Regions from separate parts of the Vibrio sp. PID23_8 genome, predicted to be linked through region 1. Evidence: riboswitches for the same ligand, from Rfam matches in the RefSeq annotation. Region 1 holds a riboswitch; each other region holds the start of a gene.

Region 1 (8,096 bases):
TCCGAAAAAATTGTTAGAAATGGTCGATTCTGAACTGAGTTATTGGGAGTCGGCAATGGAGCGCGGTATTACGCCTCAGTTTGATGAGCTGCGTCGTTTTGGAAAAATGTGTACCAATGTGCGTCGTGGTTTGATTCGTAATAACGTGCCATTGTTGAATGCTTAATCAATAATTCTCGAGGATTGAACCAAATGACGTTTAATCCGGCTTCCAATGCGGGGTAAATGTCTTTTTTGGGAAGGTCTCCCACCACCGTGAGTTGATTGACAGGAACACCAAGTTGCTCGGCAATGGTGTGATAGAAGGCTGGTTGATTTTTCTGGATGCCAAGATTAGCAAAGCAAAGTAACCAGTAACGAATTGATCGAGTTTGACTCGTTGAAAGGCGCATTGTACATCTTCCAGGGAGGAATCTGACGCGCTGGTGGCAATATAAATAGGGTACTTACTCGAGAGCTTAGCTAAGGTTTCTCTCGCTTGGGGAATAACTTCTACATATTCCCAATCGCACATTTTCCTTGTGCCTCGGGAAAATCGACCATTAAGGTGTTTCCCCAATCGAAAAGAGAAATCATGTTTGAATCTCCTTTATTCGTACTTTCTGCAAAATATGCCCTTATTTTTGCAGTGAATAGAGTTTATCGGCGTACTTTTGTTCACCTATTTTATACGCACCTGGGATGGTTTCGGTGAGTTGGAATCCGCACTTTTCCAGAACCCGTTCAGAGCCAATGTTGCCCTCCGTCACCTTGGCGGAAAAGTGCGAAATCTGATGTTCGTTTGTTGCCCATTCGATGACGGCTGCGAGTGATTCCGTACCGTATTGCTGGCCATAAAACTCCGGCAACAATAAGTATCCCACTTCGGCTTTGCCTTCTTGCAGAACAAAGCCTGTAATTCCAATAGGCTGCGAGGTTTGCTTTTCGTAAATCACTAAACATAACCAATGATCACTTTGTGGTGTCCATGCAGGTAGGCGTGACTCGAACTTGTGCATCAGATCGGAGTCAGAAGGTGGATCAAAACACAGGGTGATAATGTGTGGATCGGTGTGCAGACGTTGGTACAAAGCCCAATTGTCCATCGTAAGCGGTTTAAGTGTCGTTCGATGTGTTGTTATGTTGAGCGAAAGCACGCACAGTTCCCCGCCTTGTGATTGAGTGTTATTTCTCAAACATATCAAAAATACTTTGATAAACAACATCTAATTCTAAGTTTGGTGTATTAGGTTTATATCAAAAAAGAAGCCAGCAACTTGCTAGCTTCTTTTTATCTGGACTTGCTGAGCTTTATTTTGCTGTTAAAGAAATAAAAGGCAGTTTTTTGGTAATTTGAAACACAGGGATCAAACTGAACACTACCGTAACGAACACCACCGAACCAATCAAATCCTCAATTCTGTGCATGCCGAGCCATAAACGGCTGTAAGCCACGCCCATTGCCCACACCCACAAAGTTACAGCAGAGAAATAGCACTTATGCTGCAAAAGTAACCCACCAAAGAAAGCTAAGCAGATAGAAACGAAAATCGTATGACCAGATGGGAAAGAGTAATCCTTTTCGCCTTGCCAGTGACGAGTGCGCCATTCGCTGACTTTCTCAGAAATCTGTCCTATAACATTCGCTTGCTGTGGGGTTGCTAGTTGATAAAACGCTTCTGGGCGCTCAATCAATTGCTCTGCGGCAAGCAATTCGGTGTAGGGACGTGGGCTTTCTGTCATCAGCTTTAAGCCTGTTTTGCTGGCAAAACCAATCACCAGTAACAATCCCAGCATAGACAGTTTTTGCATCCAGTCAGACTGGGTTGGTTTGAAGCGATAAAGGGACAACACCAACAGCGTTAAGGTAATCAAAAAGCCTTTGCTGCCCGCAGAATCCGTCAGCAGAGTAAAGAGAATGCCAGTGCCATCAGAAACGTGAGAAGTAAGATCGTGATACGAGGCAAACAGCGAAAGCGGGATGATGCCAAGAATGAACAAGGCGAGCATCATCAAACCGTATTTTTTAGTTTTCATCAAAAGTCATACAGCAGTCGAAATTAGGCAGCTATCTTACGACAATCGATGTGAAAAACTTATCAACGCTGTGTCAATTCGAATGTGAAAGTGACATCGATGTCGTTCATTGATGAAGCGCGGTATTAGAAAGTGTTGAAATGCAAATGCGCACATCCATAAGCGCTTTGTGTTTAAAGGACAAGTAAGCTAGTTCATCAAACGCAGTAGGTACTCCGATGCGGCTTTTGGATCTTCCGCATGGCAAATGGCCGAAACCAAAGCCAAGCCGTGAACGCCAGTTGCGCCAAGCTGCGGAATGTTACTTTCGTTAATACCACCAAAGTGCATTAGCGCACATGCGTGTAATCTGCAAAAAAGTGGTTCACAGGACCATGACCTTTACCGACTTCAAGCTCATCTGCGTGCGCGATGGCTTGGCTTATATACTGCTTACCCAGATGAACGGATTTGTGCAGATTGTTGCCTTGACCAAGGTAAGACGCGATAGCTGAAGACAGGGTACAGCCTGTGCCATGGGTGTTTTGGGTTGAGAAGCGCTTGGCGCTAATCAATTCAGAACTGTCTGGCATGATCAACAGATCGTTGCTGTTTTCGTCTTTCTCTAAGTGGCCGCCTTTTAACAGCACTGCTTTTGCACCTAGTGCACGTAAATCAGAAATCATATCGTTCATTTCAGACTCTGATTGAGGCACCGGCTTGCCCGTCAATGCTGCACCTTCAGGTAGGTTAGGGGTAATGATGTCTGCTAGCGGAATCAGCACTTCTTTTAATGTGTTGATCGCCGACAGTTCAAGGAGTAAATCGCCGCTGGTGGCCACCATTACAGGGTCAACCACAAGGTGTTTAGGGCGGTATTGCTTAATCTTGTTGGCAACGGCTTTAATGATGTTGGAATCTGTCAGCATGCCGACTTTGACGGCGACAATGTTGAGATCGGTAAATACTGCGTCGAGTTGGCTTTCTACATGGTCGAGAGGAATAGGGAAAATGGCAGAAACGCCTTGGGTATTTTGCGAAGTAATCGCCGTGATCACTGAGCAAGCAAAACTGCCGGTTGCGGACATGGCTTTGATGTCGGCTTGAATGCCTGCGCCTCCACCGCTATCAGAACCTGCAATCGTCAACACAATCGGTGTGTTGGATGAAGATGTTGCTTGTGGCAGTGTTGATGGTTTTTCTTGTCTTGACTGCTGCGCCATGGTTGCTCCTATTACAAGACATATAGGAACAGACTTGGCCATCGCAAAGGAAGATTGTTGATCGGATCCGTTGAGGCTAGCTGAACTGATGGAGTTCAAGATCAGCTAGTGGCAAAGTGATGATAGTTCCCTACGTCAGTGCTAACTGAATCAGGTTCAACGGGTCTCGAATTTCGATCTCAGCCAACGCATGAACTGCATTGGCTCCCCGACTATTTCGCAAAGAGCATAGCAGTTCCCCCAGTGAAGCTGCACGTGCTTTTTCCTGTTATGAGGATCTATCGATTAAATATGAGATGTGGCAGAGGTAATAGAGGATAGACATCAGAGCAAATGACGTGCTGCATTGAAAGTCGCAGCAAAAGACACCATCTAATATCGAGATATCGACATATTACGTAACGAACCGTTCTTTAATTTAACAAGGATTAGCATAAAACAAGGTTAAAAAAGTGTTAATATTTAACGCGTTGCCAATATGTCTTTGAGTTATCTTATGAAGCGACTAGATAGAACCTAACTCAAAGACAAGGAAGGCGAGAACGATCAACGAGCAAGGAGATCTCATGCTTAATTCTGTAACGGCGAAAGCGGTGATAGATCACGCTCTGTTTTTAGGGGCTGATTTCGCTGAGTTATTCGTTGAACACCATCAAACCAACACGGTCCAGATCGCATCTGGTGAAGTGGATAAGGTTAACTCGGGTATTGATTTTGGTATCGGTATTCGTCTCTTCTTCGGTCATAAAGTGCTTTACGGTTACACCAACAGCACCGATGAAGCCGAACTGAAACGCGTAACCTCACTGCTTGCTGCAAAAGACAAGCGTGAGCAAATCGTTTCAACAGGTTCTCTCAATCTGAACCGCTACCCAATTCAACATGGTTGTCGTATGCCACTTGGCAAAGACGCTAACCTAGATTCTAAAATCGCTTTCCTATTGCAAGTTGACCAAGCAGCACGTGCAGAGAGTGAACACATTAGCCAGTTCATTGGTAGTGTGCTTCAGCGCGAACAACAAGTGTCTATCTTCAACTCAGAAGGTCTACACGTTGACGATACTCGCCATTACATTCGTGTTGTTGGTAATACCGTCGCTCAAAAAGGTAATGAGCAATCTTCTGGTATGGAAGGGCCAGGTGCACTTGCTGGTTGGGAGTTCAGTGAACAACTTGATGCGAAAGAACTCGGTCAAACTATTGCGCAACAAGCGTTGGTGAAACTTGGCGCGGATGCGTGCCCATCGGGTGAAATGCCAGTGGTGATTGGTAACGGCTTTGGCGGCGTTATCTTCCACGAAGCGTGTGGTCATTTGCTAGAAACCACTTCAGTTGCTAAAAAAGCATCCGTATTCCACGACAAGATGGGCGAAATGATAGCTCACACTGCCGTGAATGCAGTTGATGATGGTACCATGACCAACGAATGGGGCTCGATTCATATTGATGATGAAGGCATGCCGACTCAGCGTACTCAGTTGATCAAAGACGGTAAGCTAACGAGCTTTATGGTTGACAAAATGGGTGGCATGAAGACAGGTTACGAGCCTACAGGTTCTGGTCGTCGTCAAAACTACAAGTTCGCACCGACTTCGCGTATGCGTAACACCTTTATTGAACAAGGCGAGCATTCACTTGATGACATGCTGGCAGGTATCGAACGTGGTATCTATGCGAAGAAGATGGGCGGCGGCTCGGTTCAGCCGGGCACGGGGGAGTTCAACTTTGCCGTTCGTGAAGCTTATCTCATTGAAAATGGCAAAATCACCAAACCTCTGAAAACAGCAACGCTTATCAGCACGGGGCCAAAAGTGTTAAAAGAAATCAGCATGGTCGGCAAAGACATGGCGCTTGCTCCGGGCATGTGTGGTTCAGTAAGTGGCTCAGTGCCAACCACAGTCGGTCAACCAACATTGAAAGTAGATAATATTCTGGTAGGAGGCGGTAACTAATGAGCCAAGAACAACAACTTCTTAATGCGGTTGATTACGTCCTATCAGAAGCAAAGCGTCAAGGTGCAGAAGCTGACGTGATTGTAAACCGCAACAGCAGCTTTTCTCTGAAAGCGAACCAAGGACAGTTGGATGAGTACAAAGTAAGCTCAAGCCAAGTTCTGGGTGTTCGTGTTGTGAAAAATGCGCGCGTTGCAACAAGCTACTCTGAATCACTAGAGCAACCAAGCTTAGATTTGATGCTGACCAATGCACTGCAAAGCGCTCGCTTTTCTAAGCAAGATGAACATCAGACCATTAGCTGCGTGAATAGCCAAATCACGACCGATGTAACTGAGATTGCGCAAGAAGATGCGACTTCAGTTGACGAAAAAATCGAACTTTCTCTCGCGCTTGAGCAAGGCGTCGTGGCTCTACCTCACGCTTCTAGCTCACCTTACAATGGCTATAGCGATGGCGAGACTCAACTGATTATCGCCAATACTCAAGGCACGTTGTGTCAACATTTCGAACGATCGTTTACTTGTTATGCGTATACCTTGTTTGAAAAAGACGGCAAACAGTCGATGGCGGGGCAAATGTCACTTGGACGTCGTTTTGATGAGTTGAACCCAGCTTACTGTATCGAAGGCGGTTACAACCTTGCTCGTGATCTTCTCGAAGGCGAGCCAGTTGCGACGGGTAACTATCCAGCTATCTTCCACATCAATGCGCTAGCAAGTTTGTTTGGCGCATTCGGTAGTGCTTTCTCTGGTGTCAGTGCAATGAAAGGCATCACGCCGCTGGGTGATAAGCTTGGTCAACGTGTTGCGAGTGAGTTGATTACCTTTACCGACGCGGCTTATATGCCAAATGGTATGGCCATTGCGGGTTTTGATAGTGAAGGCTTTGCTACTCAAGATAATGTCATGATTGCCAATGGTGAATTGAAAACCTTGCTACACAACAGTCAAACAGCAAGTTACTTGGGTGCAGTCTCGACGGCAAGTGCTGCTCGCGGGGCAAAATCGAGCCTAGACGTATCCGCAAATCACAAAGTGATTGCGACAGGTGACAGCTGTGCGTCAGAAGTAAAAGCGGGTGAGTACTTAGAGCTCGTCGAACTTCAAGGTGTTCACTCTGGCGCGGATGCAGTGAGTGGTGATTTCTCATTTGGTGCTAGTGGCTTCTTGTGTCGTGATGGAAAGCGCGTTCAACCAGTGCGTGGCATCACGGTCGCGGGTAACTTCTACAAGATGCTGCAAGAGATTGAGGCAGTAGGTGATACTCAGCTTATTAACGATAGTCGTACTTTCTTCTCGCCAGACGTACGCTTTGCACGTTTGAGTATCGGTGGTAAGTAAACCTAGCATTCCTATAGAAACAAAAAGAGGACTCAATGGAGTCCTCTTTTTTTTATCGAATGATTAACTCGCGAGAATTAAAATTCGCGGATGTCCAATTCATTGTGGATCAATACCACACACTGAGAAGCGAAAAGCATCTTAGGACCTAAGCTGATCTTTCCTGTGCCAAGGCGCTTTAAGCTGTTAAAGGACTTCTTCGGCATCGGAATATGGTCAGTTAGCAAGAAACATGGGTTTGTCCCGATTTCTGCGTCACGGACAAATTCGCCTTTTTTGTCCAACATATATAGCTGGTGGTCTTCTGCCAGTTCTTGCACCAGACGTTCGAAGCTTACCGTACGAACGGTAATACCAGGCTCTACTTCACGAAGCTGCTCTTTGCCCATACCCACAGACGCATCTAAAGCACGAGCGACCGCTGCTATCAACGTTGACTCATGAAAGCCGCCGATGTTAGTGATGTCGTTTGAGCGAATCGTAATAGTACGTGAAAAATCCTTGGTGCTCTCTAGAACCAAGTACACAACCACATCTTCGCGATGAGATTGAGCAACGAACATGGTGTTCATCATGGTATGAGCAAGTATCTCTGTATGCGCTTCATTACCAACACCTTCTAACAGTGCTTTGCTGGTGGTTGGTGCCGCGCGAGCTCGTAAAACAAAAGAGCGCATGAATTTAGCCTCTATATAGGAAGAGTGAATGCGCGGAAGTATATACCCAAGCAGGGAAGGGATGCGAGTTTAATAGCAAATGTGAACTTACTTACAAAGCTTCGATTGCCGTACGGAGTATGCTAGTTAGAATAGAGGCAACCTGTTAGGAGCGGTATATGGAAATCAAAAAAATAAATAAACAAGTCTATAGAAAGAAGGTTAACCTGGTGATTGGTGGCTTTGTTGCCTTGCTTGCTATCTCTTCTCTTGCTTTTAGTACGCTATTAATCGTCTTGTTTGGTAATACAGATGTAGTACCTGAACAGTCGACGGGGAACTTTCATTGGAACTTAATTGGTGTTGTGCTCGCCTTAGCCACTTCACTGTCTTTGTTGAACCAATTCAAAACACGCCCTTATATGGAAGAAGTGTTGTATGTCTGGAAACTCAAGCAGCTGCACAACAAGATCTTTCGCAAACTGAAAAGCATTAAAGCCGCTTCTGCTGAGTACGACATAAAAGCGCTGACGATACTGAAATTCTACTATACGACCCAAAGCCAGGTGTTTGAGCTAGACAACAACACATTAACGATGAGCAGTGTGAATAAAGAATTAGAGGCAATTGAGCAAATCGAAGCGTCGCAATCACTGGATCTTGATATAAACAGCTTTGAAGAGTCTTGGTTAGACACATATTGATTGCCGATTTGCTACCTAATGCTAACATTTGAGTGCTAAAAATAAGCATTTGAGTGAGATTTCATCACTCGACGCTTTTTTTTAAGTTTTTTTCTAAAAAAGGGTTGCCAAGAAAAATCATCTCCTTATAATGCGCCTCCGTTGTCAGGGCAAAGCGGAAACGCGAAAGCAGTTGGCAATGAGGCGAAAGAAAAGTTTCTAAAAATTAATTTTAAAAAGTGTT
Region 2 (8,096 bases), on a different contig from region 1:
TACACTGAGTTGGCAGGGCGCTCTGGCGCACCAACAACGGTTGACATCGTTGTCTCAGTAACAGGTATGGCATTGTTACTTGAAGCAACTCGTCGCGCTCTAGGACCACCATTGATGGTCGTTGCTGCGGTATTTCTGACTTACACCTTTGCCGGCCCATACATGCCAGATGTGATTGCCCATAAAGGCGCAAGCTTAAACAAAGCGATGTCGCACCTCTGGCTAACCACAGAAGGTGTATTCGGCGTTGCACTGGGTGTCTCAACCTCTTTCGTGTTCTTGTTCGTCCTGTTTGGTGCCATGCTAGAACGAGCTGGCGCAGGCGCTTACTTCATTAAAGTCGCCTTCTCGCTGCTTGGTCACATGAAAGGCGGCCCGGCAAAAGCGGCCGTTGTCGCATCCGGTCTATCTGGTCTGGTTTCTGGCTCTTCCATCGCCAACGTAGTAACAACCGGTACCTTTACCATTCCACTGATGAAGCGTGTCGGCTTCCCGGGGACAAAAGCAGGTGCGGTAGAAGTCGCAGCGTCAACTAATGGCCAGTTAACCCCACCAATCATGGGTGCCGCGGCATTCCTAATGGTGGAATACGTAGGTATCTCTTACGTTGAAGTAATTAAAGCCGCCCTACTTCCAGCGCTTATCTCTTACATCGCATTGATTTACATCGTTCACCTTGAAGCGTGTAAAGCAGGTATGACTGGCCTTCCTCGCCGTCATAACCCAACCATGCTACAGAGCTTACTGTCATTTACTGGCACCATTTTGGGCTTGAGTGTGATCAGCGCTCTGGTTTACTACGGTATCGGTTGGACCAAAGACGTATTCGGTGATGCAGCAACGCCTATCGTAACCGTTGCTCTGCTGATTGCTTATGTTGGCTTGGTGAAGATTTCCGCGAACCACATCAAAGACGGTGCGATTGAAATTGATGCCGAGCTAACAGAAGTGCCAGATCCGGGTCCTACTATTAAGTCAGGTCTACACTACCTACTGCCTATCGTAGTATTGGTTTGGTGTTTGACGGTAGAACGTTTTTCACCAGGTCTATCCGCATTCTGGGCTACGGTATTCATGATCTTCATTTTGCTCACTCAACGCCCGTTGATGGCGGTGCTATCAAAACAAGGTGATTTAGTTGAGCAAACCAAAGATGGTTTTGTCGATCTCGCACAAAGTTTGGTTTCCGGTGCACGCAATATGATCGGAATCGGCGTGGCGACTGCGGCAGCTGGTACCGTTGTTGGCGTAGTAACCTTAACTGGTATCGGCTTAGTCATGACCGATTTTGTCGAGTTTATTTCCGGTGGTAGCTTAATTCTGATGCTGCTATTTACCGCCGTGATCAGCTTAATTCTTGGTATGGGTCTGCCTACAACAGCAAACTACATTGTTGTTTCTACTTTAATGGCACCAGTGATCGTTACCCTCGGTGCGGCGCATGGTCTTATCATCCCACTGATTGCAGTGCACTTGTTCGTGTTCTACTTCGGTATCCTTGCCGACGATACTCCGCCAGTGGGTTTGGCAGCATTTGCAGCCGCGGCGATAGCGAAATCCGACCCGATTCGAACTGGTATTCAAGGTTTTACCTACGATATCCGAACCGCAATTCTGCCGTTCATGTTTGTCTTTAACACACAACTGCTGCTAATGGGCATTGATACTTGGTGGCACTTAGCGCTGACGGTGATCTCTTCCATTATCGCGATGCTGATTTTCTCTGCGGCAACGCAAGGTTGGTGGCTGACAAAAAACAAATGGTGGGAAACCATTCTATTATTAGTACTGACTTTCTCATTTCTGCGTCCTGGTTTTTGGTGGGACATGCTCTATCCAGCGAAAGTTCTTTCACCTGGTGTTGAGATAATTCAAGTCACACAGGGCCTGAATGTAGGAGAATCCATTGAGTTACGTGTTGCTGGACAAAACTTAGAAGGCGATAACATTGAGAAAACCGTTCGCCTGCCATTTGATGATAAAGCAACCACCGCTGAAGAACGCATTGCTTCAATGGGACTGATGCTGACAGAGAGCGACGGGAAAATGATCGTAGATATGGTCGAATTTGGTAGCCCTGCTGAATCATCAGGTATCGATTTCGATTGGGAGATCAAATCGGTCATTCAAAATGCGGATCGCCCAATGAAAGAGTGGGTATTTGTACCGTGTTTGTTGCTCTTACTGGTACTTGCTATGAACCAGAAACATCGTGCTCGTAAGGAACAACTGAGCGCATAACTGATTTGGCCCCGAGGCAAGGGGCCGTGATGAGAGACATTGAATGTACAAACAAATTCTTGTTCCTGTTGATCTCAACGACCAAGGCTTTTCTGACCGTGCGGTTGAGTTAGCCGTTTGGCAAGCAAAACAAGCCAATGCAGAAGTTCACCTTCTAACCGTCGTACCCGGTATCCACATGTCGATGGTCGCAAGCTACTTTCCGAAAGATGCGGCTGCGGAAATGAAGCAAGATGTGAAGCAACAGCTAAAAGCGTTTGCTGACCAACACATTGACGATGAGGTGATTTACAAAGTACACGTTGCAGAAGGGAAACCTTACGCAACCATTCTCGACTACGCAGAGCGTTTAGGTGCTGACCTTATCATTATGCCAAGCCACAAGCGCTCTAAAATCAACAAAGTGATGCTTGGTTCGGTCGCGAGCAAAGTCGTTGAATACTCACCAATCAACGTCATGGTTGTGAAGCCTCAAGGCTAGCGTGAGCCATTCAAACCTAAAAACAAAAGGTTGATGCTTGCATCAACCTTTTTTATCCGTCCTTATCATAGTGTTTATCCTGCCGCTCGAACAAAAATGCTCAACGCATCACTGCCATGTTGTGCATTTAACTCAGCAATCTCACCAGATGCTTCTACCTGACCACTAGCAACAAAAGCAAAATGACTGGCAATGGCTCTTGCATCACTTAGGTGGTGCGTCACCATCAAGACAGTAATGCCACGCTCAGTAGCAAGCTGCTTAACCAATGTTAGCATCTCCTCACGCAGCACAGGGTCTAACGCAGAAAAAGGCTCATCAAGAAGCCACATCGAATGCGGCTGAACAAAACAGCGCGCCAGTGCCACACGCTGACGCTGACCGCCAGAAAGGTGCTCTGGCAATCGGTCAAGATACTCTGCTACACCAACTTGCTTTGCGGCTTGCTCCACAAGAAGCTTTTGGTCTACCGTGAGCTTTAATCCCGGATGCAGACCTAAACCAATGTTGTCTCTTACTGACAGATGAGCGAATAGATTGTGTTCTTGGAGCAACATAGAGAACGGACGCTGGTACGGTTCTTTGCGTACGATGGACTCACCATCAACCAAAATATCGCCTTGGTCTGGATTGATGAACCCAGCCAACAGTGCAAGTAACGTTGATTTACCCGCCCCACTCGGTCCCATCAGTGACACGATTTGTCCACGTTGAATTTCTAGCTCAAAGCAAAACAGATCACGTTGATAGGTATACTGCACATCATCCAATACTAACATTACGCTCTCCCCTTCGTTTTCAACACTTTTTCAATCACGGCGAAACAGCCCACACTGAGCAATAACAACGTGACTGAGACCACCGCTGCCGCCTCCATTTGATAACTGCCTAACAATTGGAATAGATACAACGGCAAGGTTCTAAATTCTTGTCCACCAAACAAAGCAATCGCGCTTAAGTCGCCAATCGCAAACATAAAGCTGATTGCAAACGCATGAGCAAATGGCTTGCGTAATGCTTGCCACTCCACCACTTTAAAACGTTGCCAACCACGCATGCCTAGGCTGGCACAAACGTACTGGTATTGCTGCTCAATGTGTAACATCGGTTGAGACAAGGTTTTAATCACATACGGCAGTGCCATTAAACCATTCACCAGAATAACCACAAAAAATGCTAAGCTGAATACATCGGTAAATGAGCGTAGCAATAGAAATAATCCAGTACTAATAACTAATCCAGGCGTCACCAAGATGATGGTGCCAATTAGTTCAATTTGATCGGCGCGGCTGTTCTTGTATTGCAAACGCCAACGTCGGCTAGTAAGCAAAATTGACACGCCAGCAGCAACAGCCAGAGAGCTCGCTAACACGGCAACTTTGAGTGAATTCCACAATGCAGACCAAAAGCGTTCATCACTCAATACCGACCAAACTTGTTGGTTGATACCACTGAATACGACCATCACAAGCGGCGGTATGACAAGTAAAAAGGCAGCCATGATCCAAAAGCAATCCCAAGCTTTTGACCATCCATGATCCTTCGTTAAATATTGCTGTACTGATATGCTTCCAGCGCTTACCGAGACTGGCTTCGTCAACTTCTGTACGCCAATCGCGAGTAAGCCACATAACAACATTTGCCACAGCGCCAACAGCGCCCCAGCTTGCAAATCAAAGTCGAACTTAATCGCTTGGTAAATGGCAAGTTCAATCGTCGTTGACTTCGGTCCGCCGCCTAATGCCATCACGGTGGCAAAGCTGGTAAAACACAGCATAAACACCAAGCCACTCACATGAGCTAACTGTTGCCTTAGACGTGGCCATTCCACCCAGCGGAATTTGTCCCAATGAGTCATACCAAGGTGTGCACACAGTTTATGTTGCTCTGAAGGAATGGATTCCAATGCCTGCAAAAGTAGGCGCGCCGCATAAGGCATATTGAAGAACACATGCGCAAGCAAAATACCGTTCAGTCCATAGATGGAAAACGGTAGATCAGCATCAAGGCTTTGTAGTCCTTTTGCAATCAGGCCACTATTGCCGTAAATCGCCAGCAAACCAAATACACCCACCAAAACTGGCAGAACCAAGGTGGAAGCAAACAATTTTAACAGTAGAAACTTACCAAAGAACTCACGACGAGAAAGTGCGTGAGCGACGGGAATGGCAAAGCCGACGCTCAACACGGTAGAGAGAAATGCTTGGTAGAAGCTGAACTTGGTGACATGTTGGTAGTAAGGATCACTCCAAACCATCGACACATCAAGAGAAGGCGCTTGAATAATCAAAGCACCTAGGGCAGAAATAACAAAGGCCGTGATAATCATCGCGACCCCTAAACCAATTTTCGGTACAGAATTCAAAAGTAGAACCTATATTAAAACGTCAATGCGCTTTGCCACTCACGAATCCAGGACTTACGCTTTTTTGCAACTTCATCAGCACTAAAGCTCAGTGACTTGTTTGGTACGCTGAGCGTTGCAAAACCTTTTGGCAGCTCAACATCAGTCACTGGGTACATCCAGTTGCCCGTTGGCATTGCCGATTGGAATTCATCACTCAAAATGAAGTTCATGAACTGATCGGCTAGCTCAGAATTCTGTGAGCTTTTTACCTTGGCCGCCACTTCCACTTGCATGTAGTGACCTTCAGCAAAGTTGGCACTTGCGTACTTAGCATCGTCTTCCGCAATCAAATGGTAGGCGGGAGAAGTCGTATACGACAGCACAAGATCAGACTCGCCATTCAAGAACATGGAGTACGCCTCGGACCAACCTTTGGTAACGGTAACGGTTTTACTCGCTAGCAGCTTCCACGCTTGGGTGGCGTCATCGCCATAGATAGACTTCATCCACAACATCAAGCCTTGGCCCGGCGTCGAAGTGCGAGGATCTTGGTAAATGACTTTCAGATCATCACGCTCTTCCAACAACTCCTGCATGCTCTTTGGCGGATTTGCTAACTTATCTTTGTTGTACACAAAAGCAAAGTAGCCGTAATCGTAAGGTACGAAGGTTTTATCCTGCCAACCGTTAGGCAGCGTGGTTTTAGAAGTATCAACGTTATGCTCAGTCAGCAGGCCAGTCTTTTTTGCTTCCGCCATTAGGTTATTATCCAAACCTAACACGATATCCGCTTTGCTGTTGCTTCCCTCCAAACGAAGGCGGTTAAGAATGGAAACACCATCGTCCAGTGCAACGAAATTAACATCGCATCCGCATTTGGCTTCAAATGCCTTTTCGACGTTAGGACCAGGTCCCCAATCGGCAGCGAAAGAGTCGTACGTATAGACAGTTAAGGTGTTTTCAGCGGCAAACGCTGAAGTCGAAGTGATGGCTGCAAGGGCAATCAGACTAAGAGTGGTTTTCACGGCTCGCTCTCCATTTGCATGTCGAAAAGTTGAGCGGCACAGGGTTGAGGCAGGTATTTAGGACTTCCAATATCCAGGCTCAATTCCTACGCCAGCATTATCTGGTTCAGGTAATACGGGTCCCTTCCTGCTCAACAACGTTCAGCGATTAGGTCTCAGCGCCCAAGTGCATTGATGAGTTCAATGCCAAATGAGTTTGCTCCCCGATGAGTTGGATGGATTGTAAAGGTCTTTGATTGATTACACAATCAACGTTGGTCATAACCCCAACGTGGCACTAAACCTTGTTCAATACCTAAGTGATCAAGAATTCTCGCTACCATAAAATCAACCAAGTCTTCAATGCTCTTCGGTTGATGGTAGAAGCCCGGCGCAGCAGGCATGATGGTCACGCCCATCTGCGATAGCTTGTGCATGTTCTCTAGATGTAGGGTTGAGAATGGCGTTTCACGCACCACAAGCAGCAACTGTCCACGTTCTTTCATCACCACATCCGCGGCACGTTCGATCAGGTTATCCGACATACCGTGTGCGATCGCCGCGACGCTACCCGCTGAACATGGGCACACCACCATTTGTTTCGGCGCTGCGGAGCCTGATGCCACTGGTGAGAACCAATCATCTTTACCACAAATCGTTAAATTATCTGGGTTGCAGTTGAGGTGTTCTACTAATGCCTTTTGTGCCGCTTCAGGGCCGCTTGGTAGTTTCAAATCATGCTCAGTCGCCATCACCACACGAGCTGCAGAAGAGATCAACACATACACGTGGTAATCCGCTGAAACAAGACACTCGAGAAGGCGAAGGCCATACGGGGCACCAGAAGCGCCCGTTAATGCTAATGTGATGGCTTTTTTAGGGGTTACTTTTTGCTGCATAAATGTCATTAAGCTTTTTGTTTCAGTTGTTCTAGAAGCTTGCCGTGGATGCCACCAAAGCCACCATTGCTCATCACAAGAATTTGGTCACCCGGTTGTGTTCGTTCGACGATTTTCGCGACAAAGCTATCCATCTCTGTACCGACAAACGCAGATTGTAGACACTGGTCAGCAATGTCTTGTACCGACCAACCAATGTCATCCGGTTGGAATAGGAACACTTCATCTGCGCTGTGCAATGACGCCGCGAGTGTATTTTTGTGAACACCGCGCTTCATGGTCGCAGAGCGAGGCTCCAGTACGGCAAGAATACGCTGTTCGCCTACCTTGTTCCGTAAACCGCCCAGCGTCAGTTCAATCGCTGTTGGGTGATGAGCAAAATCATCGTAAACCGTCACGTCCTGCTCTTCACCTTTTAGCTCCAAACGACGTTTCGTATTGATAAAGCGACCAAGCGCCTGACAAGCAAGCTCAGGAGTAACACCAACATGACGCGCAGCAGCAATCGCCATTAATGCGTTATCTACGTTGTGGTCACCAACGAGGTCCCAATCCACGACGCCTACTTTCTCGCCTTGCAGTGACACTTCAAATTTAGAACCATCGACAACCAATTTGTGTGCTTGCCAATCACCATCGACACCAGAGAACTGCTTTTCTGTCCAACAACCGCGCTCGATCACCTCTTGCAGAGACGGATCTTGCTTTGGCGCCAAGATCAAACCGTTACCCGGAACAGTACGCACCAAATGATGGAATTGACGCTTAATCGCCTCTAGATCGTCGAAGATGTCTGCATGATCGAATTCAAGGTTATTCATGATCAGCGTGCGTGGGTGATAATGAACAAACTTAGATCGTTTATCGAAAAAAGCACTGTCATATTCATCCGCTTCGACAACGAAGAACATGCTTTCACCCAAGCGAGCCGACACGCCAAAGTTACCTAGCACACCACCAACAAGGAAGCCCGGTTGGTAACCGCAATCTTCTAGGATCCAAGCCAACATGCTTGAAGTGGTGGTTTTACCATGGGTACCCGATACCGCCAGAACCCAACGATCGTGCAATAGAAACTCTTGCAACCACTGTGGACCCGAAGTGTAACGAATATTGGTGTTGAG
Region 3 (8,096 bases), on a different contig from region 1:
TATTGAAAACCTAGAGCTTGTTGTAGAAACACCCACTAACGGTGACTTCCCTGTCCTGTCATTTGAGTCGCTAACACGCTGCCCAATCGACAAGCGCAACATCAACGTTGATATGCTAACTCGTCCGGAGCTTGCTTGGCTGAATGATTACCATCAGAAAGTGTGGGATGAGATCAGCCCACTTGTTGAAGGTGATGTGAAAGAGTGGCTTCGTCAAGCAACGCTAGCTATAGCGCACAGCTAGAAGCTAGAAGCTAGAAAAGTAGAGGGTTGATGTTTTGCATCAACCCTCTACTTTTTGCTTATGTTTCACGTGAAACATAACGATGACCAGTGACTTTACTTGTGACTTAACCAGAATACGCCGAGTGCCAGTCTCGCCATACTGGGTCAAAACCTTTGCCTCGAAGCATATCTTCCACAGAACCAGCACTTCGCTCATCACAGATCTCAAACTGCTCGAGTTCCACATCATCCATCGCATAACCTCCCGGCTGAGTTTTCGATGCGGCAGACATACTGGTGATACCCAATGGAAAAGCATTGTCCCTAAACTTGGGTGACTCACGAGTCGATAGTGACAACTCCACTTCTGGATTCAATAAACGATAAGCACAAATCAGCTGAACAAGCTGCTTGTCCGTCATTATTGACTTTGGCTGCTTTCCGTTTAAAGAACGGGCACCTTCACAAGGACGCAAACGCGGGAATGAAATCGAGTAACGAGTTTGCCAATACGTGCCCTCAAGATAGTCCAAGTGCGCTGCCACATAAAAGCAATCTGTACGCCACTCTTCCAATCCTATCAGAGCACCAATACCGATCTTGTCGATACCCGCTTTTGCAAGACGATCAGGAGTATCCAATCGGTATTCGAAGTCCATCTTATTGCCTCGCAAATGATGCTCAGCATAGGTCGAAGGATGATACGTTTCTTGATAGACCATCACCGCATCCAAACCCAATGTCTTGAGCTCTGCGTACTCATCTTGACCAAGTGGCTGCACTTCCATCGCCAAATAATTAAAGCGTTGCTTAATCATCGGCACCATTTCGCGGAAGTATTTCATACCCACTTTGGTCTCGTGTTCACCAGTCACAATTAATACACTATCGAACTTCATTCGTTTAATGGCTTCGACTTCTGCAGCCACTTCGTACCTATTCAAGGTGCGACGCTTAATTCTGTTCTCCATCGAGAAACCACAATAAGTACAAGCATTGGCGCACAAGTTAGAAAGGTACAATGGGATATAAAGCGACATGGTATTACCAAAACGCTTGCGAGTTGCCGAGTATGACAGCTGCGCCATTTGCTCTAAGTACGCTTCAGCCGCTGGTGAAATTAGCGCTTTAAAATCTTCCAAATCACGCTTGGGTTTATTCAATGCTCGCTCAACATCTTGTGCGGTTTTGGCGTAAATCGACATCGAAATGTCATCCCAATTGAGCAGCTTAAATTGTTCAACGAAGCTCATGTTTCCCTCACTTAATAGCTACACATCTAAGACTAAAGCTCATCTAGAAATGACGTCAGTGGACTCGACGCAACCGCATGAGAAACCTTACCAGCAAGACCAGCTTCATAAGCCATACGTCCCGACTCCACCGCCAACTTAAATGCCTTCGCCATCGCAACGGGATCGCTCGAAGCTGAAATCGCGGTATTGACGAGCACGGCATCTGCGCCCATTTCCATCGCACGCGCAGCATGTGATGGCGCACCGATACCCGCATCTACAACCACTGGAACGTTGGCTTGATCGATGATGATCTCTAGGAAGTCGTGAGAAACAATCCCCTTGTTGGAACCGATCGGTGCACCTAAAGGCATTACCGCTGCACAACCCACTTCTTCCAATCGTTTACAAAGAACCGGATCAGCATGACAGTAAGGAAGCACAATAAACCCTTCACGTACTAGTTGCTCAGCAGCCGTAAGTGTTTCAATTGGATCGGGCATTAAGTACTTCGGGTCTGGGTGAATCTCCAGTTTTAGCCAGTTGGTATCCAACGCTTCTCGTGCCAGTTGAGCAGCAAACACTGCATCTTTAGCGTTCTTTGCACCCGAGGTGTTCGGCAATAAGTTCACACCCGCTTGTTTTAACGGCAGCAAAATATCGTCTTGTAGGTCGTTCACATCCACACGCTTCAGCGCCATGGTCGCAAGTTGAGAGCCCGACACTTGAATCGCTTTTGCCATTAATCGGCCGTTGGCAAACTTCCCTGTTCCTGTGAACAGTCTAGATTCGAATTCTTTATCACCAATTTTAAGCATCGACGTTAACCTCCTGCGATCGCTTGAAACAAAGAGATGCTATCTCCCTGTGAAAGAACGGTGCTAGCCCACTCACTGCGCGGCACAACGTTGTTATTAATTGCAAAAACGCAGCCCATTTCTGGCAGCTCAAATTGACTAATGATTTGTTGTAAATTCGACTCACTGGCAACTTGATGTGACTGATCATTGATGACAATGGTGATCACATCTAAGTCAGCAGCGGTCATTAGTGTTGTTTGTTGTTCTGATGACATCATTTCTTCCAACTCTCATAATTACGACCATGACTTCTAGCTGTTTATCACTAATAAATAGCCAGTTTGAAATCTTGCTCAGTTAGCTCGTAAGCTAAACTTGAGCACACACTTGGCACTGTTTATCTTTGCTTATCGCCATGGTTTTCCATTGCATTTTCAATCCATCAAACAGGTGTAACTTGGCAGTCTCGACATGAAACTTTCCCGTCGCCAGTTTTTGAATTGCCGCAAGCGCTTGGTAATTACCAAGTGTGCCGACCACCGGACCGACGACACCGCTCTCACGACACTTTTGAGTTTGTGGTAATTCATCGAACGGATATAAACAGCGGTAACAGGCTTTGCTTTCTACTTCTTGTTCACTTGGTGTTTGATAATCAAAGACGGCGAACTGCCCCTGCCAACCAATTGCCGCCGCTGAGATGAGTGGCGTGTTTTGTTCAAAACAGACTTGATTAATTAGCTGACGGGTTGGCATATTGTCGGTGCAGTCCAGCACCACATCCGCCAACATCACCTCAAGCTGCAGCTGTGCTGTGTCTAATCGCTTATTGAGAGCGCGTACTTGGATCATCGAATTAAGATCAGTGAGCTGCTTTACGGTTGCTTCTGTTTTCGCAACTTGGAGGTCTTGTTCACGATAAATGATCTGACGTTGTAGGTTACTGCTATCAACCTCATCATCATCAACCACAACCAATTTACCGATGCCCGCCGATGCCAAGTACAAACTCGCTGCACTGCCTAACCCACCACAACCGATGACCAGCACATGCGATTTTCTCATGCGCTCTTGCCCAACTTCGGCAATTTCAGGCAGAGCGACTTGGCGCTGATAGCGAAGGAAGTGCTTATCCGTGAGCATGCTCGCCTCTCTTGGTATCCGCCAATTCACTACTCTGATCAGTAAACATTAGCTGTCTTTTCTTCATCAGTTGTGCGAAGAACTCGATGACAGACTGAGGTGATTCAGCCAACGTAATAGCTCGCACAACTGCCAAACTAGAAACACCTGTTTGCCAAACTTGGTCAGCATTAAATTGGTCAATGCCACCAATCGCGACCGTCGGAAAACCGAGCTCGTCGACACTTACTTCTTTGTCTTTTGAAGGACGGAAAGCCGGCTCTGTATTTCCATAAGGAATGCTATCAATCAGCTTTTGATACCGTGCCAAGAGCACCAAACCCTGTGGTTTCGATGGCATCTGTTTTGTGGTGGTTGGGAAGATATGCCCTAACGCAATGTAACTAGGGTGAATTTGTACGATGCGCAGTAGCTCATAATAACCATGAGTAGAAAGACCAAGACGAATGCCGGCTTTAGTTAGCTGAGCCAAATTCGATTCATCTATGTCTTCCTGCCCTAGATGAACGCCATAAGCGCCATGCTTGATTGCCAGCTGCCAATAGTCATTGATAAACACTTGTGCTTGATACTGACGACCTAGCTCAATTGCTCGAATGATCTGTTGTTCTAAATCGACTTGTTGTGGGTTCTTGATTCGTAGTTGAATCGTGTTGATGCCTAAAGGCAGTAAACGCTCAATCCAAGCAACATCATCAACGACTGGATAAAGCCCTAGACTTTGCTTGGTTAGCGTTGGAAAGCTAACGCTCTCTCCTTGTGTAGACCAACCAACTTGAATATCGAGTCGGTTATCTTCCAGTACAGGTGTGGGGAAATCATCAAATTGGTCAGCCCACTGAGTAGATCGTCCCTCGTCAAGGTTGTCATTCAATAGTGTTTCACGTGAAACATTCGCTTGTTGCGTTGTCATTGCTCGAGCAAGTGTTAATGCATCTTCAATAGGAAAATCGAGTACTGTCAGCGTTACTATCCAAGCAAGGTGATGCTCAGGAGCAAATGCTGTGTTGAGCTTGGACTTAACGGTAAGCGCTCTCACTTCATCGTTAATTGGGTGACGCCAGATATCAAGCTGAAGCACTTCATGCTTTTCACCGGAAACCTGGCGATCAGCAATACCAATATAAATCGCTTTTGACGGTTGCTTTGCGCACGCTTCTACCGATAAAGCAGAACGATAATAAAGCGCAAATGAACACTTAGGCTCAGAGTCATAACCATCAATGAGATCAGTCGTTATGTGTGTGGTCTGTTGGTCGCGAACAAGCTGAATAGATTGAGCTGGGCTCACACCCAACTTAATGTCTACAATGCTAAACCCCTGTTCTTTTGCCACCAACAAACATTGCTGAACTGAACCCGTCAGATCAATCAATGATGACGGAATAAGGATTTGGCTCATTAGTCACTTACCTCGGCATGTGCTGCTGGGTGGTACAACTCAGATCCTGTATCTCTAAATTCTTGCGATTTTTGACGCATGCCCTCGAGAGGGTCATCAAGCATTTTGATCGAGATAGCTTGGTCCGCAGCAACTTGCTCAATATCTTTCGCGTACTCACGTACCTCTTGGGAAATCTTCATGGAGCAGAACTTTGGTCCACACATCGAACAAAAGTGAGCAACTTTGCCAGACTCTTGAGGTAAGGTTTCATCATGGAAAGCACGCGCGGTATCTGGGTCGAGTGACAAGTTGAATTGGTCTTCCCAGCGGAACTCGAAGCGAGCCTTAGACAGCGCGTTATCACGTACTTGAGCACCAGGGTGTCCCTTCGCTAAGTCAGCGGCGTGCGCAGCAAGCTTGTAAGTGATCATGCCAACCTTCACGTCTTCTTTGTTTGGTAAGCCGAGATGCTCTTTAGGTGTTACGTAGCAAAGCATCGCACAGCCATACCAACCAATCATGGCCGCGCCAATACCTGAAGTAATATGATCGTAACCAGGAGCGACGTCTGTCGTCAGTGGACCAAGCGTGTAGAACGGTGCTTCATGACAGTGCTCTAGCTGCTCTTCCATGTTCTCTTTGATCATATGCATTGGAACATGACCAGGACCTTCGATAATGACCTGAACGTCGTATTCCCACGCAATCTTGGTTAACTCACCAAGGGTACGAAGCTCAGCAAATTGCGCTTCATCGTTAGCATCGGCAACCGAACCAGGGCGTAGGCCATCACCGAGAGAGAGTGCCACATCATACTTAGCACAAATTTCACAGATCTCACGGAAGTGGGTGTATAAGAAGCTTTCTTGGTGATGTGCTAAACACCATTTCGCGATGATAGAACCGCCACGAGAAACAATGCCAGTAACGCGTTTTGCTGTCATTGGTACATAGCGAAGTAGTAAGCCGGCATGGATAGTGAAATAGTCAACGCCCTGCTCTGCTTGTTCAATCAGAGTATCGCGCATCACTTCCCAGTTAAGGTTTTCCGCAACACCATTTACTTTCTCAAGGGCTTGGTACATGGGTACAGTACCAATCGGAACCGGACTGTTACGTAGAATCCACTCACGAGTTTCGTGGATGTTACGTCCAGTAGAGAGATCCATAACGGTATCCCCGCCCCAGCGCGTTGCCCATACTAACTTCTCTACTTCTTCTTCAATCGAAGAAGTGACCGATGAGTTACCGATGTTGGCGTTCACTTTGACCAAAAAGTTACGCCCAATGATCATTGGTTCGGATTCTGGGTGGTTGATATTAGAAGGGATAATCGCGCGACCTTCGGCGACTTCTTTACGCACAAACTCGGCGGTAATGTCTTTTGGAAGATTCGCTCCGAAGCTTTGACCCGGATGTTGTTGATTCAGCACTTCATCGCGGTATTGAGCACGCCCCATATTTTCACGTAGCGCGATGTATTCCATTTCTGGGGTAATAATGCCTTTGCGAGCATAGTGTAACTGAGTCACACACTGCCCACCTTTAGCACGTCGAATACGTGGTAGATTACCGTAACGAAGATCGTCTAGCGTTTCATCTTCTAAGCGCTCTTTGGTGTATACCGAGCTTACTTCATCGAGTAGTTCAGTATCAGCGCGCTCTTCAATCCACCCTTCTCGCAGCTTAGGTAAGCCGTTGTAGAGGTCTATGGTGTATTCTGGATCTGTGTATACACCTGAGGTATCGTAAACGCGTACTGGCTCATTAGGCTCGAAAATAGGCGCTTCTTTTGTGCCTCCAATAAGGCTATCAGCGAGTGATATTTCACGCATTGGCACACGAATATCGGGACGTGAACCATCTACGTAGACTTTGCTTGAATTTGGGTACGGTTGTACCGAGAGTGTATCAATGAACTGTTTTGCTTCCAGTCTCGCTTGCTTGCGACTCGACATAGCATTTTTCCTTGCTTTGTTATGCTTAGATAAAAAGTATTGGGATAAAAATGCTTGGCGGATAGATGCGACAAGAGGAATCGAATTAAGGACAGGTTGAGCGGGTGCTCTTCGTCTATAACAACATTCGACTATTTGATAGGTCGACCAGATAGAACTCTGGTGTAGATATCTTCTCTTGTTCCCTTCGCAGATTCTAATCTGATCAGGTTCAACGGATCCCGAATTAACGGTCTCAGCCTTATGGCACTCCGACAAGTGAAATCAGTATATAAAAACGGCTTGGTTAAACCAAGCCGACCTGATTAAAATTTGAGTATTTTTGCTAACTACGCATCAATAATTGGAACCCAATCCATGCAGCTGAAATGCTTAACACGACATTCAACAGTATGTTCAATCCCATTTTAAAGAAGGCACCCTGCTGCATAAGCAACACGTTATCCATCGAGAAGGTAGAAAAAGTGGTTAATGCACCCAAAAAACCAAGACCGATAATTTGGCGCCACGGATCAGTTGTTATCAGTTCAGTTTCAAACGCAGCGATCAAAAGGCCTATGATGAAAGAGCCAACGACGTTTACCGTTAACGTACCGTAAGGAAAACCACGCCCCAGTAGCATTACACAAAGTTCAGAAATTAAGTAACGAGTACACGCACCAAATGCGCCACCTAATGCAATAAAGCCCAAAATGGATAGTTGTCCCATAATGCCCCCAGAAAAGTTGATGGCGATATTGTAATCAAATTTATAATAATAGTGATTATAAAGTCTTAGAATTCAGCGAAAACAACATCCAACAGTTACACGTATTTAAAAAGTTACAGGTATCACTTAGTACAAATAAGCAGCACCACTAAAAATACGACTAATGGTTATTTATAAATACAATGAAAGGGAGCTAGGAAGACAAAAAGAGGAAATAAACCCGAACAATTAATCTTCGAGGTTATACCAATCGTAGTAAATAACCGATCATTCTAGCTTGTTATAACGCTCGATAACTTCGTTTAAAATTTTAATTGTGGAATAACTACTTATCGAAAATTTTAGCGTTTTTCCTGAGCTAACTCTGATTACTTACTGTGATTAGTATTACCTTTAGCATTAAGCTTTTTTGTATTAATTCAAATCTTACACATACGAAAAAGCCCTAGCATTGCTGCTAGGGCTTTGTCTGAATAAATGGCGGAGCGGACGGGACTCGAACCCGCGACCCCCGGCGTGACAGGCCGGTATTCTAACCAACTGAACTACCGCTCCACACGGAGATAAAACTTTTGTTTTATCCGATACTTGTCGTTCAGAACAAGTACCTTAAATTAAAAGCCTGGCGATGTCCTACTCTCA

What was found. Region 1 has a riboswitch for thiamine pyrophosphate ahead of thiD (bifunctional hydroxymethylpyrimidine kinase/phosphomethylpyrimidine kinase). Riboswitches for the same ligand answer to the same signal wherever they lie in the genome.
Region 2: another riboswitch for thiamine pyrophosphate. It lies ahead of thiB (thiamine ABC transporter substrate binding subunit); the one in region 1 lies ahead of thiD (bifunctional hydroxymethylpyrimidine kinase/phosphomethylpyrimidine kinase).
Region 3: another riboswitch for thiamine pyrophosphate. It lies ahead of thiC (phosphomethylpyrimidine synthase ThiC); the one in region 1 lies ahead of thiD (bifunctional hydroxymethylpyrimidine kinase/phosphomethylpyrimidine kinase).

What each region holds. Positions count from the first base shown of each region.
Region 1 is NZ_LIXE01000005.1:291,053-299,148, forward strand. Features, by position in the region: gene AK966_RS11645 (hypothetical protein) at 1-166, shown strand, start outside; partial or broken gene AK966_RS11650 (HAD family hydrolase) at 69-576, opposite strand; gene AK966_RS11655 (GNAT family N-acetyltransferase) at 618-1,136, opposite strand; gene AK966_RS11660 (phosphatase PAP2 family protein) at 1,291-2,016, opposite strand; partial or broken gene AK966_RS11665 (thiamine phosphate synthase) at 2,206-2,340, opposite strand; gene thiD (bifunctional hydroxymethylpyrimidine kinase/phosphomethylpyrimidine kinase) at 2,346-3,218, opposite strand; TPP riboswitch at 3,329-3,439, opposite strand; gene AK966_RS11675 (TldD/PmbA family protein) at 3,785-5,170, shown strand; gene AK966_RS11680 (TldD/PmbA family protein) at 5,170-6,513, shown strand; gene trmY (tRNA (pseudouridine(54)-N(1))-methyltransferase TrmY) at 6,591-7,190, opposite strand; gene AK966_RS11690 (DUF3087 domain-containing protein) at 7,349-7,873, shown strand.
Region 2 is NZ_LIXE01000004.1:83,524-91,619, reverse strand. Features, by position in the region: gene AK966_RS09380 (TRAP transporter permease) at 1-2,241, shown strand, start outside; gene AK966_RS09375 (universal stress protein) at 2,285-2,722, shown strand; gene thiQ (thiamine ABC transporter ATP-binding protein) at 2,797-3,501, opposite strand; gene thiP (thiamine/thiamine pyrophosphate ABC transporter permease ThiP) at 3,501-5,087, opposite strand; gene thiB (thiamine ABC transporter substrate binding subunit) at 5,102-6,094, opposite strand; TPP riboswitch at 6,161-6,310, opposite strand; gene AK966_RS09355 (flavin prenyltransferase UbiX) at 6,343-6,981, opposite strand; gene mpl (UDP-N-acetylmuramate:L-alanyl-gamma-D-glutamyl-meso-diaminopimelate ligase) at 6,981-8,096, opposite strand, start outside.
Region 3 is NZ_LIXE01000021.1:27,055-35,150, forward strand. Features, by position in the region: gene AK966_RS19090 (aminopeptidase P family protein) at 1-244, shown strand, start outside; gene thiH (2-iminoacetate synthase ThiH) at 351-1,478, opposite strand; gene AK966_RS19100 (thiazole synthase) at 1,511-2,278, opposite strand; gene thiS (sulfur carrier protein ThiS) at 2,284-2,538, opposite strand; gene AK966_RS19110 (HesA/MoeB/ThiF family protein) at 2,630-3,403, opposite strand; gene AK966_RS19115 (thiamine phosphate synthase) at 3,390-4,805, opposite strand; gene thiC (phosphomethylpyrimidine synthase ThiC) at 4,805-6,745, opposite strand; TPP riboswitch at 6,911-7,009, opposite strand; gene crcB (fluoride efflux transporter CrcB) at 7,071-7,454, opposite strand; tRNA gene AK966_RS19130 (tRNA-Asp) at 7,933-8,009, opposite strand; partial or broken rRNA gene rrf (5S ribosomal RNA) at 8,075-8,096, opposite strand, start outside.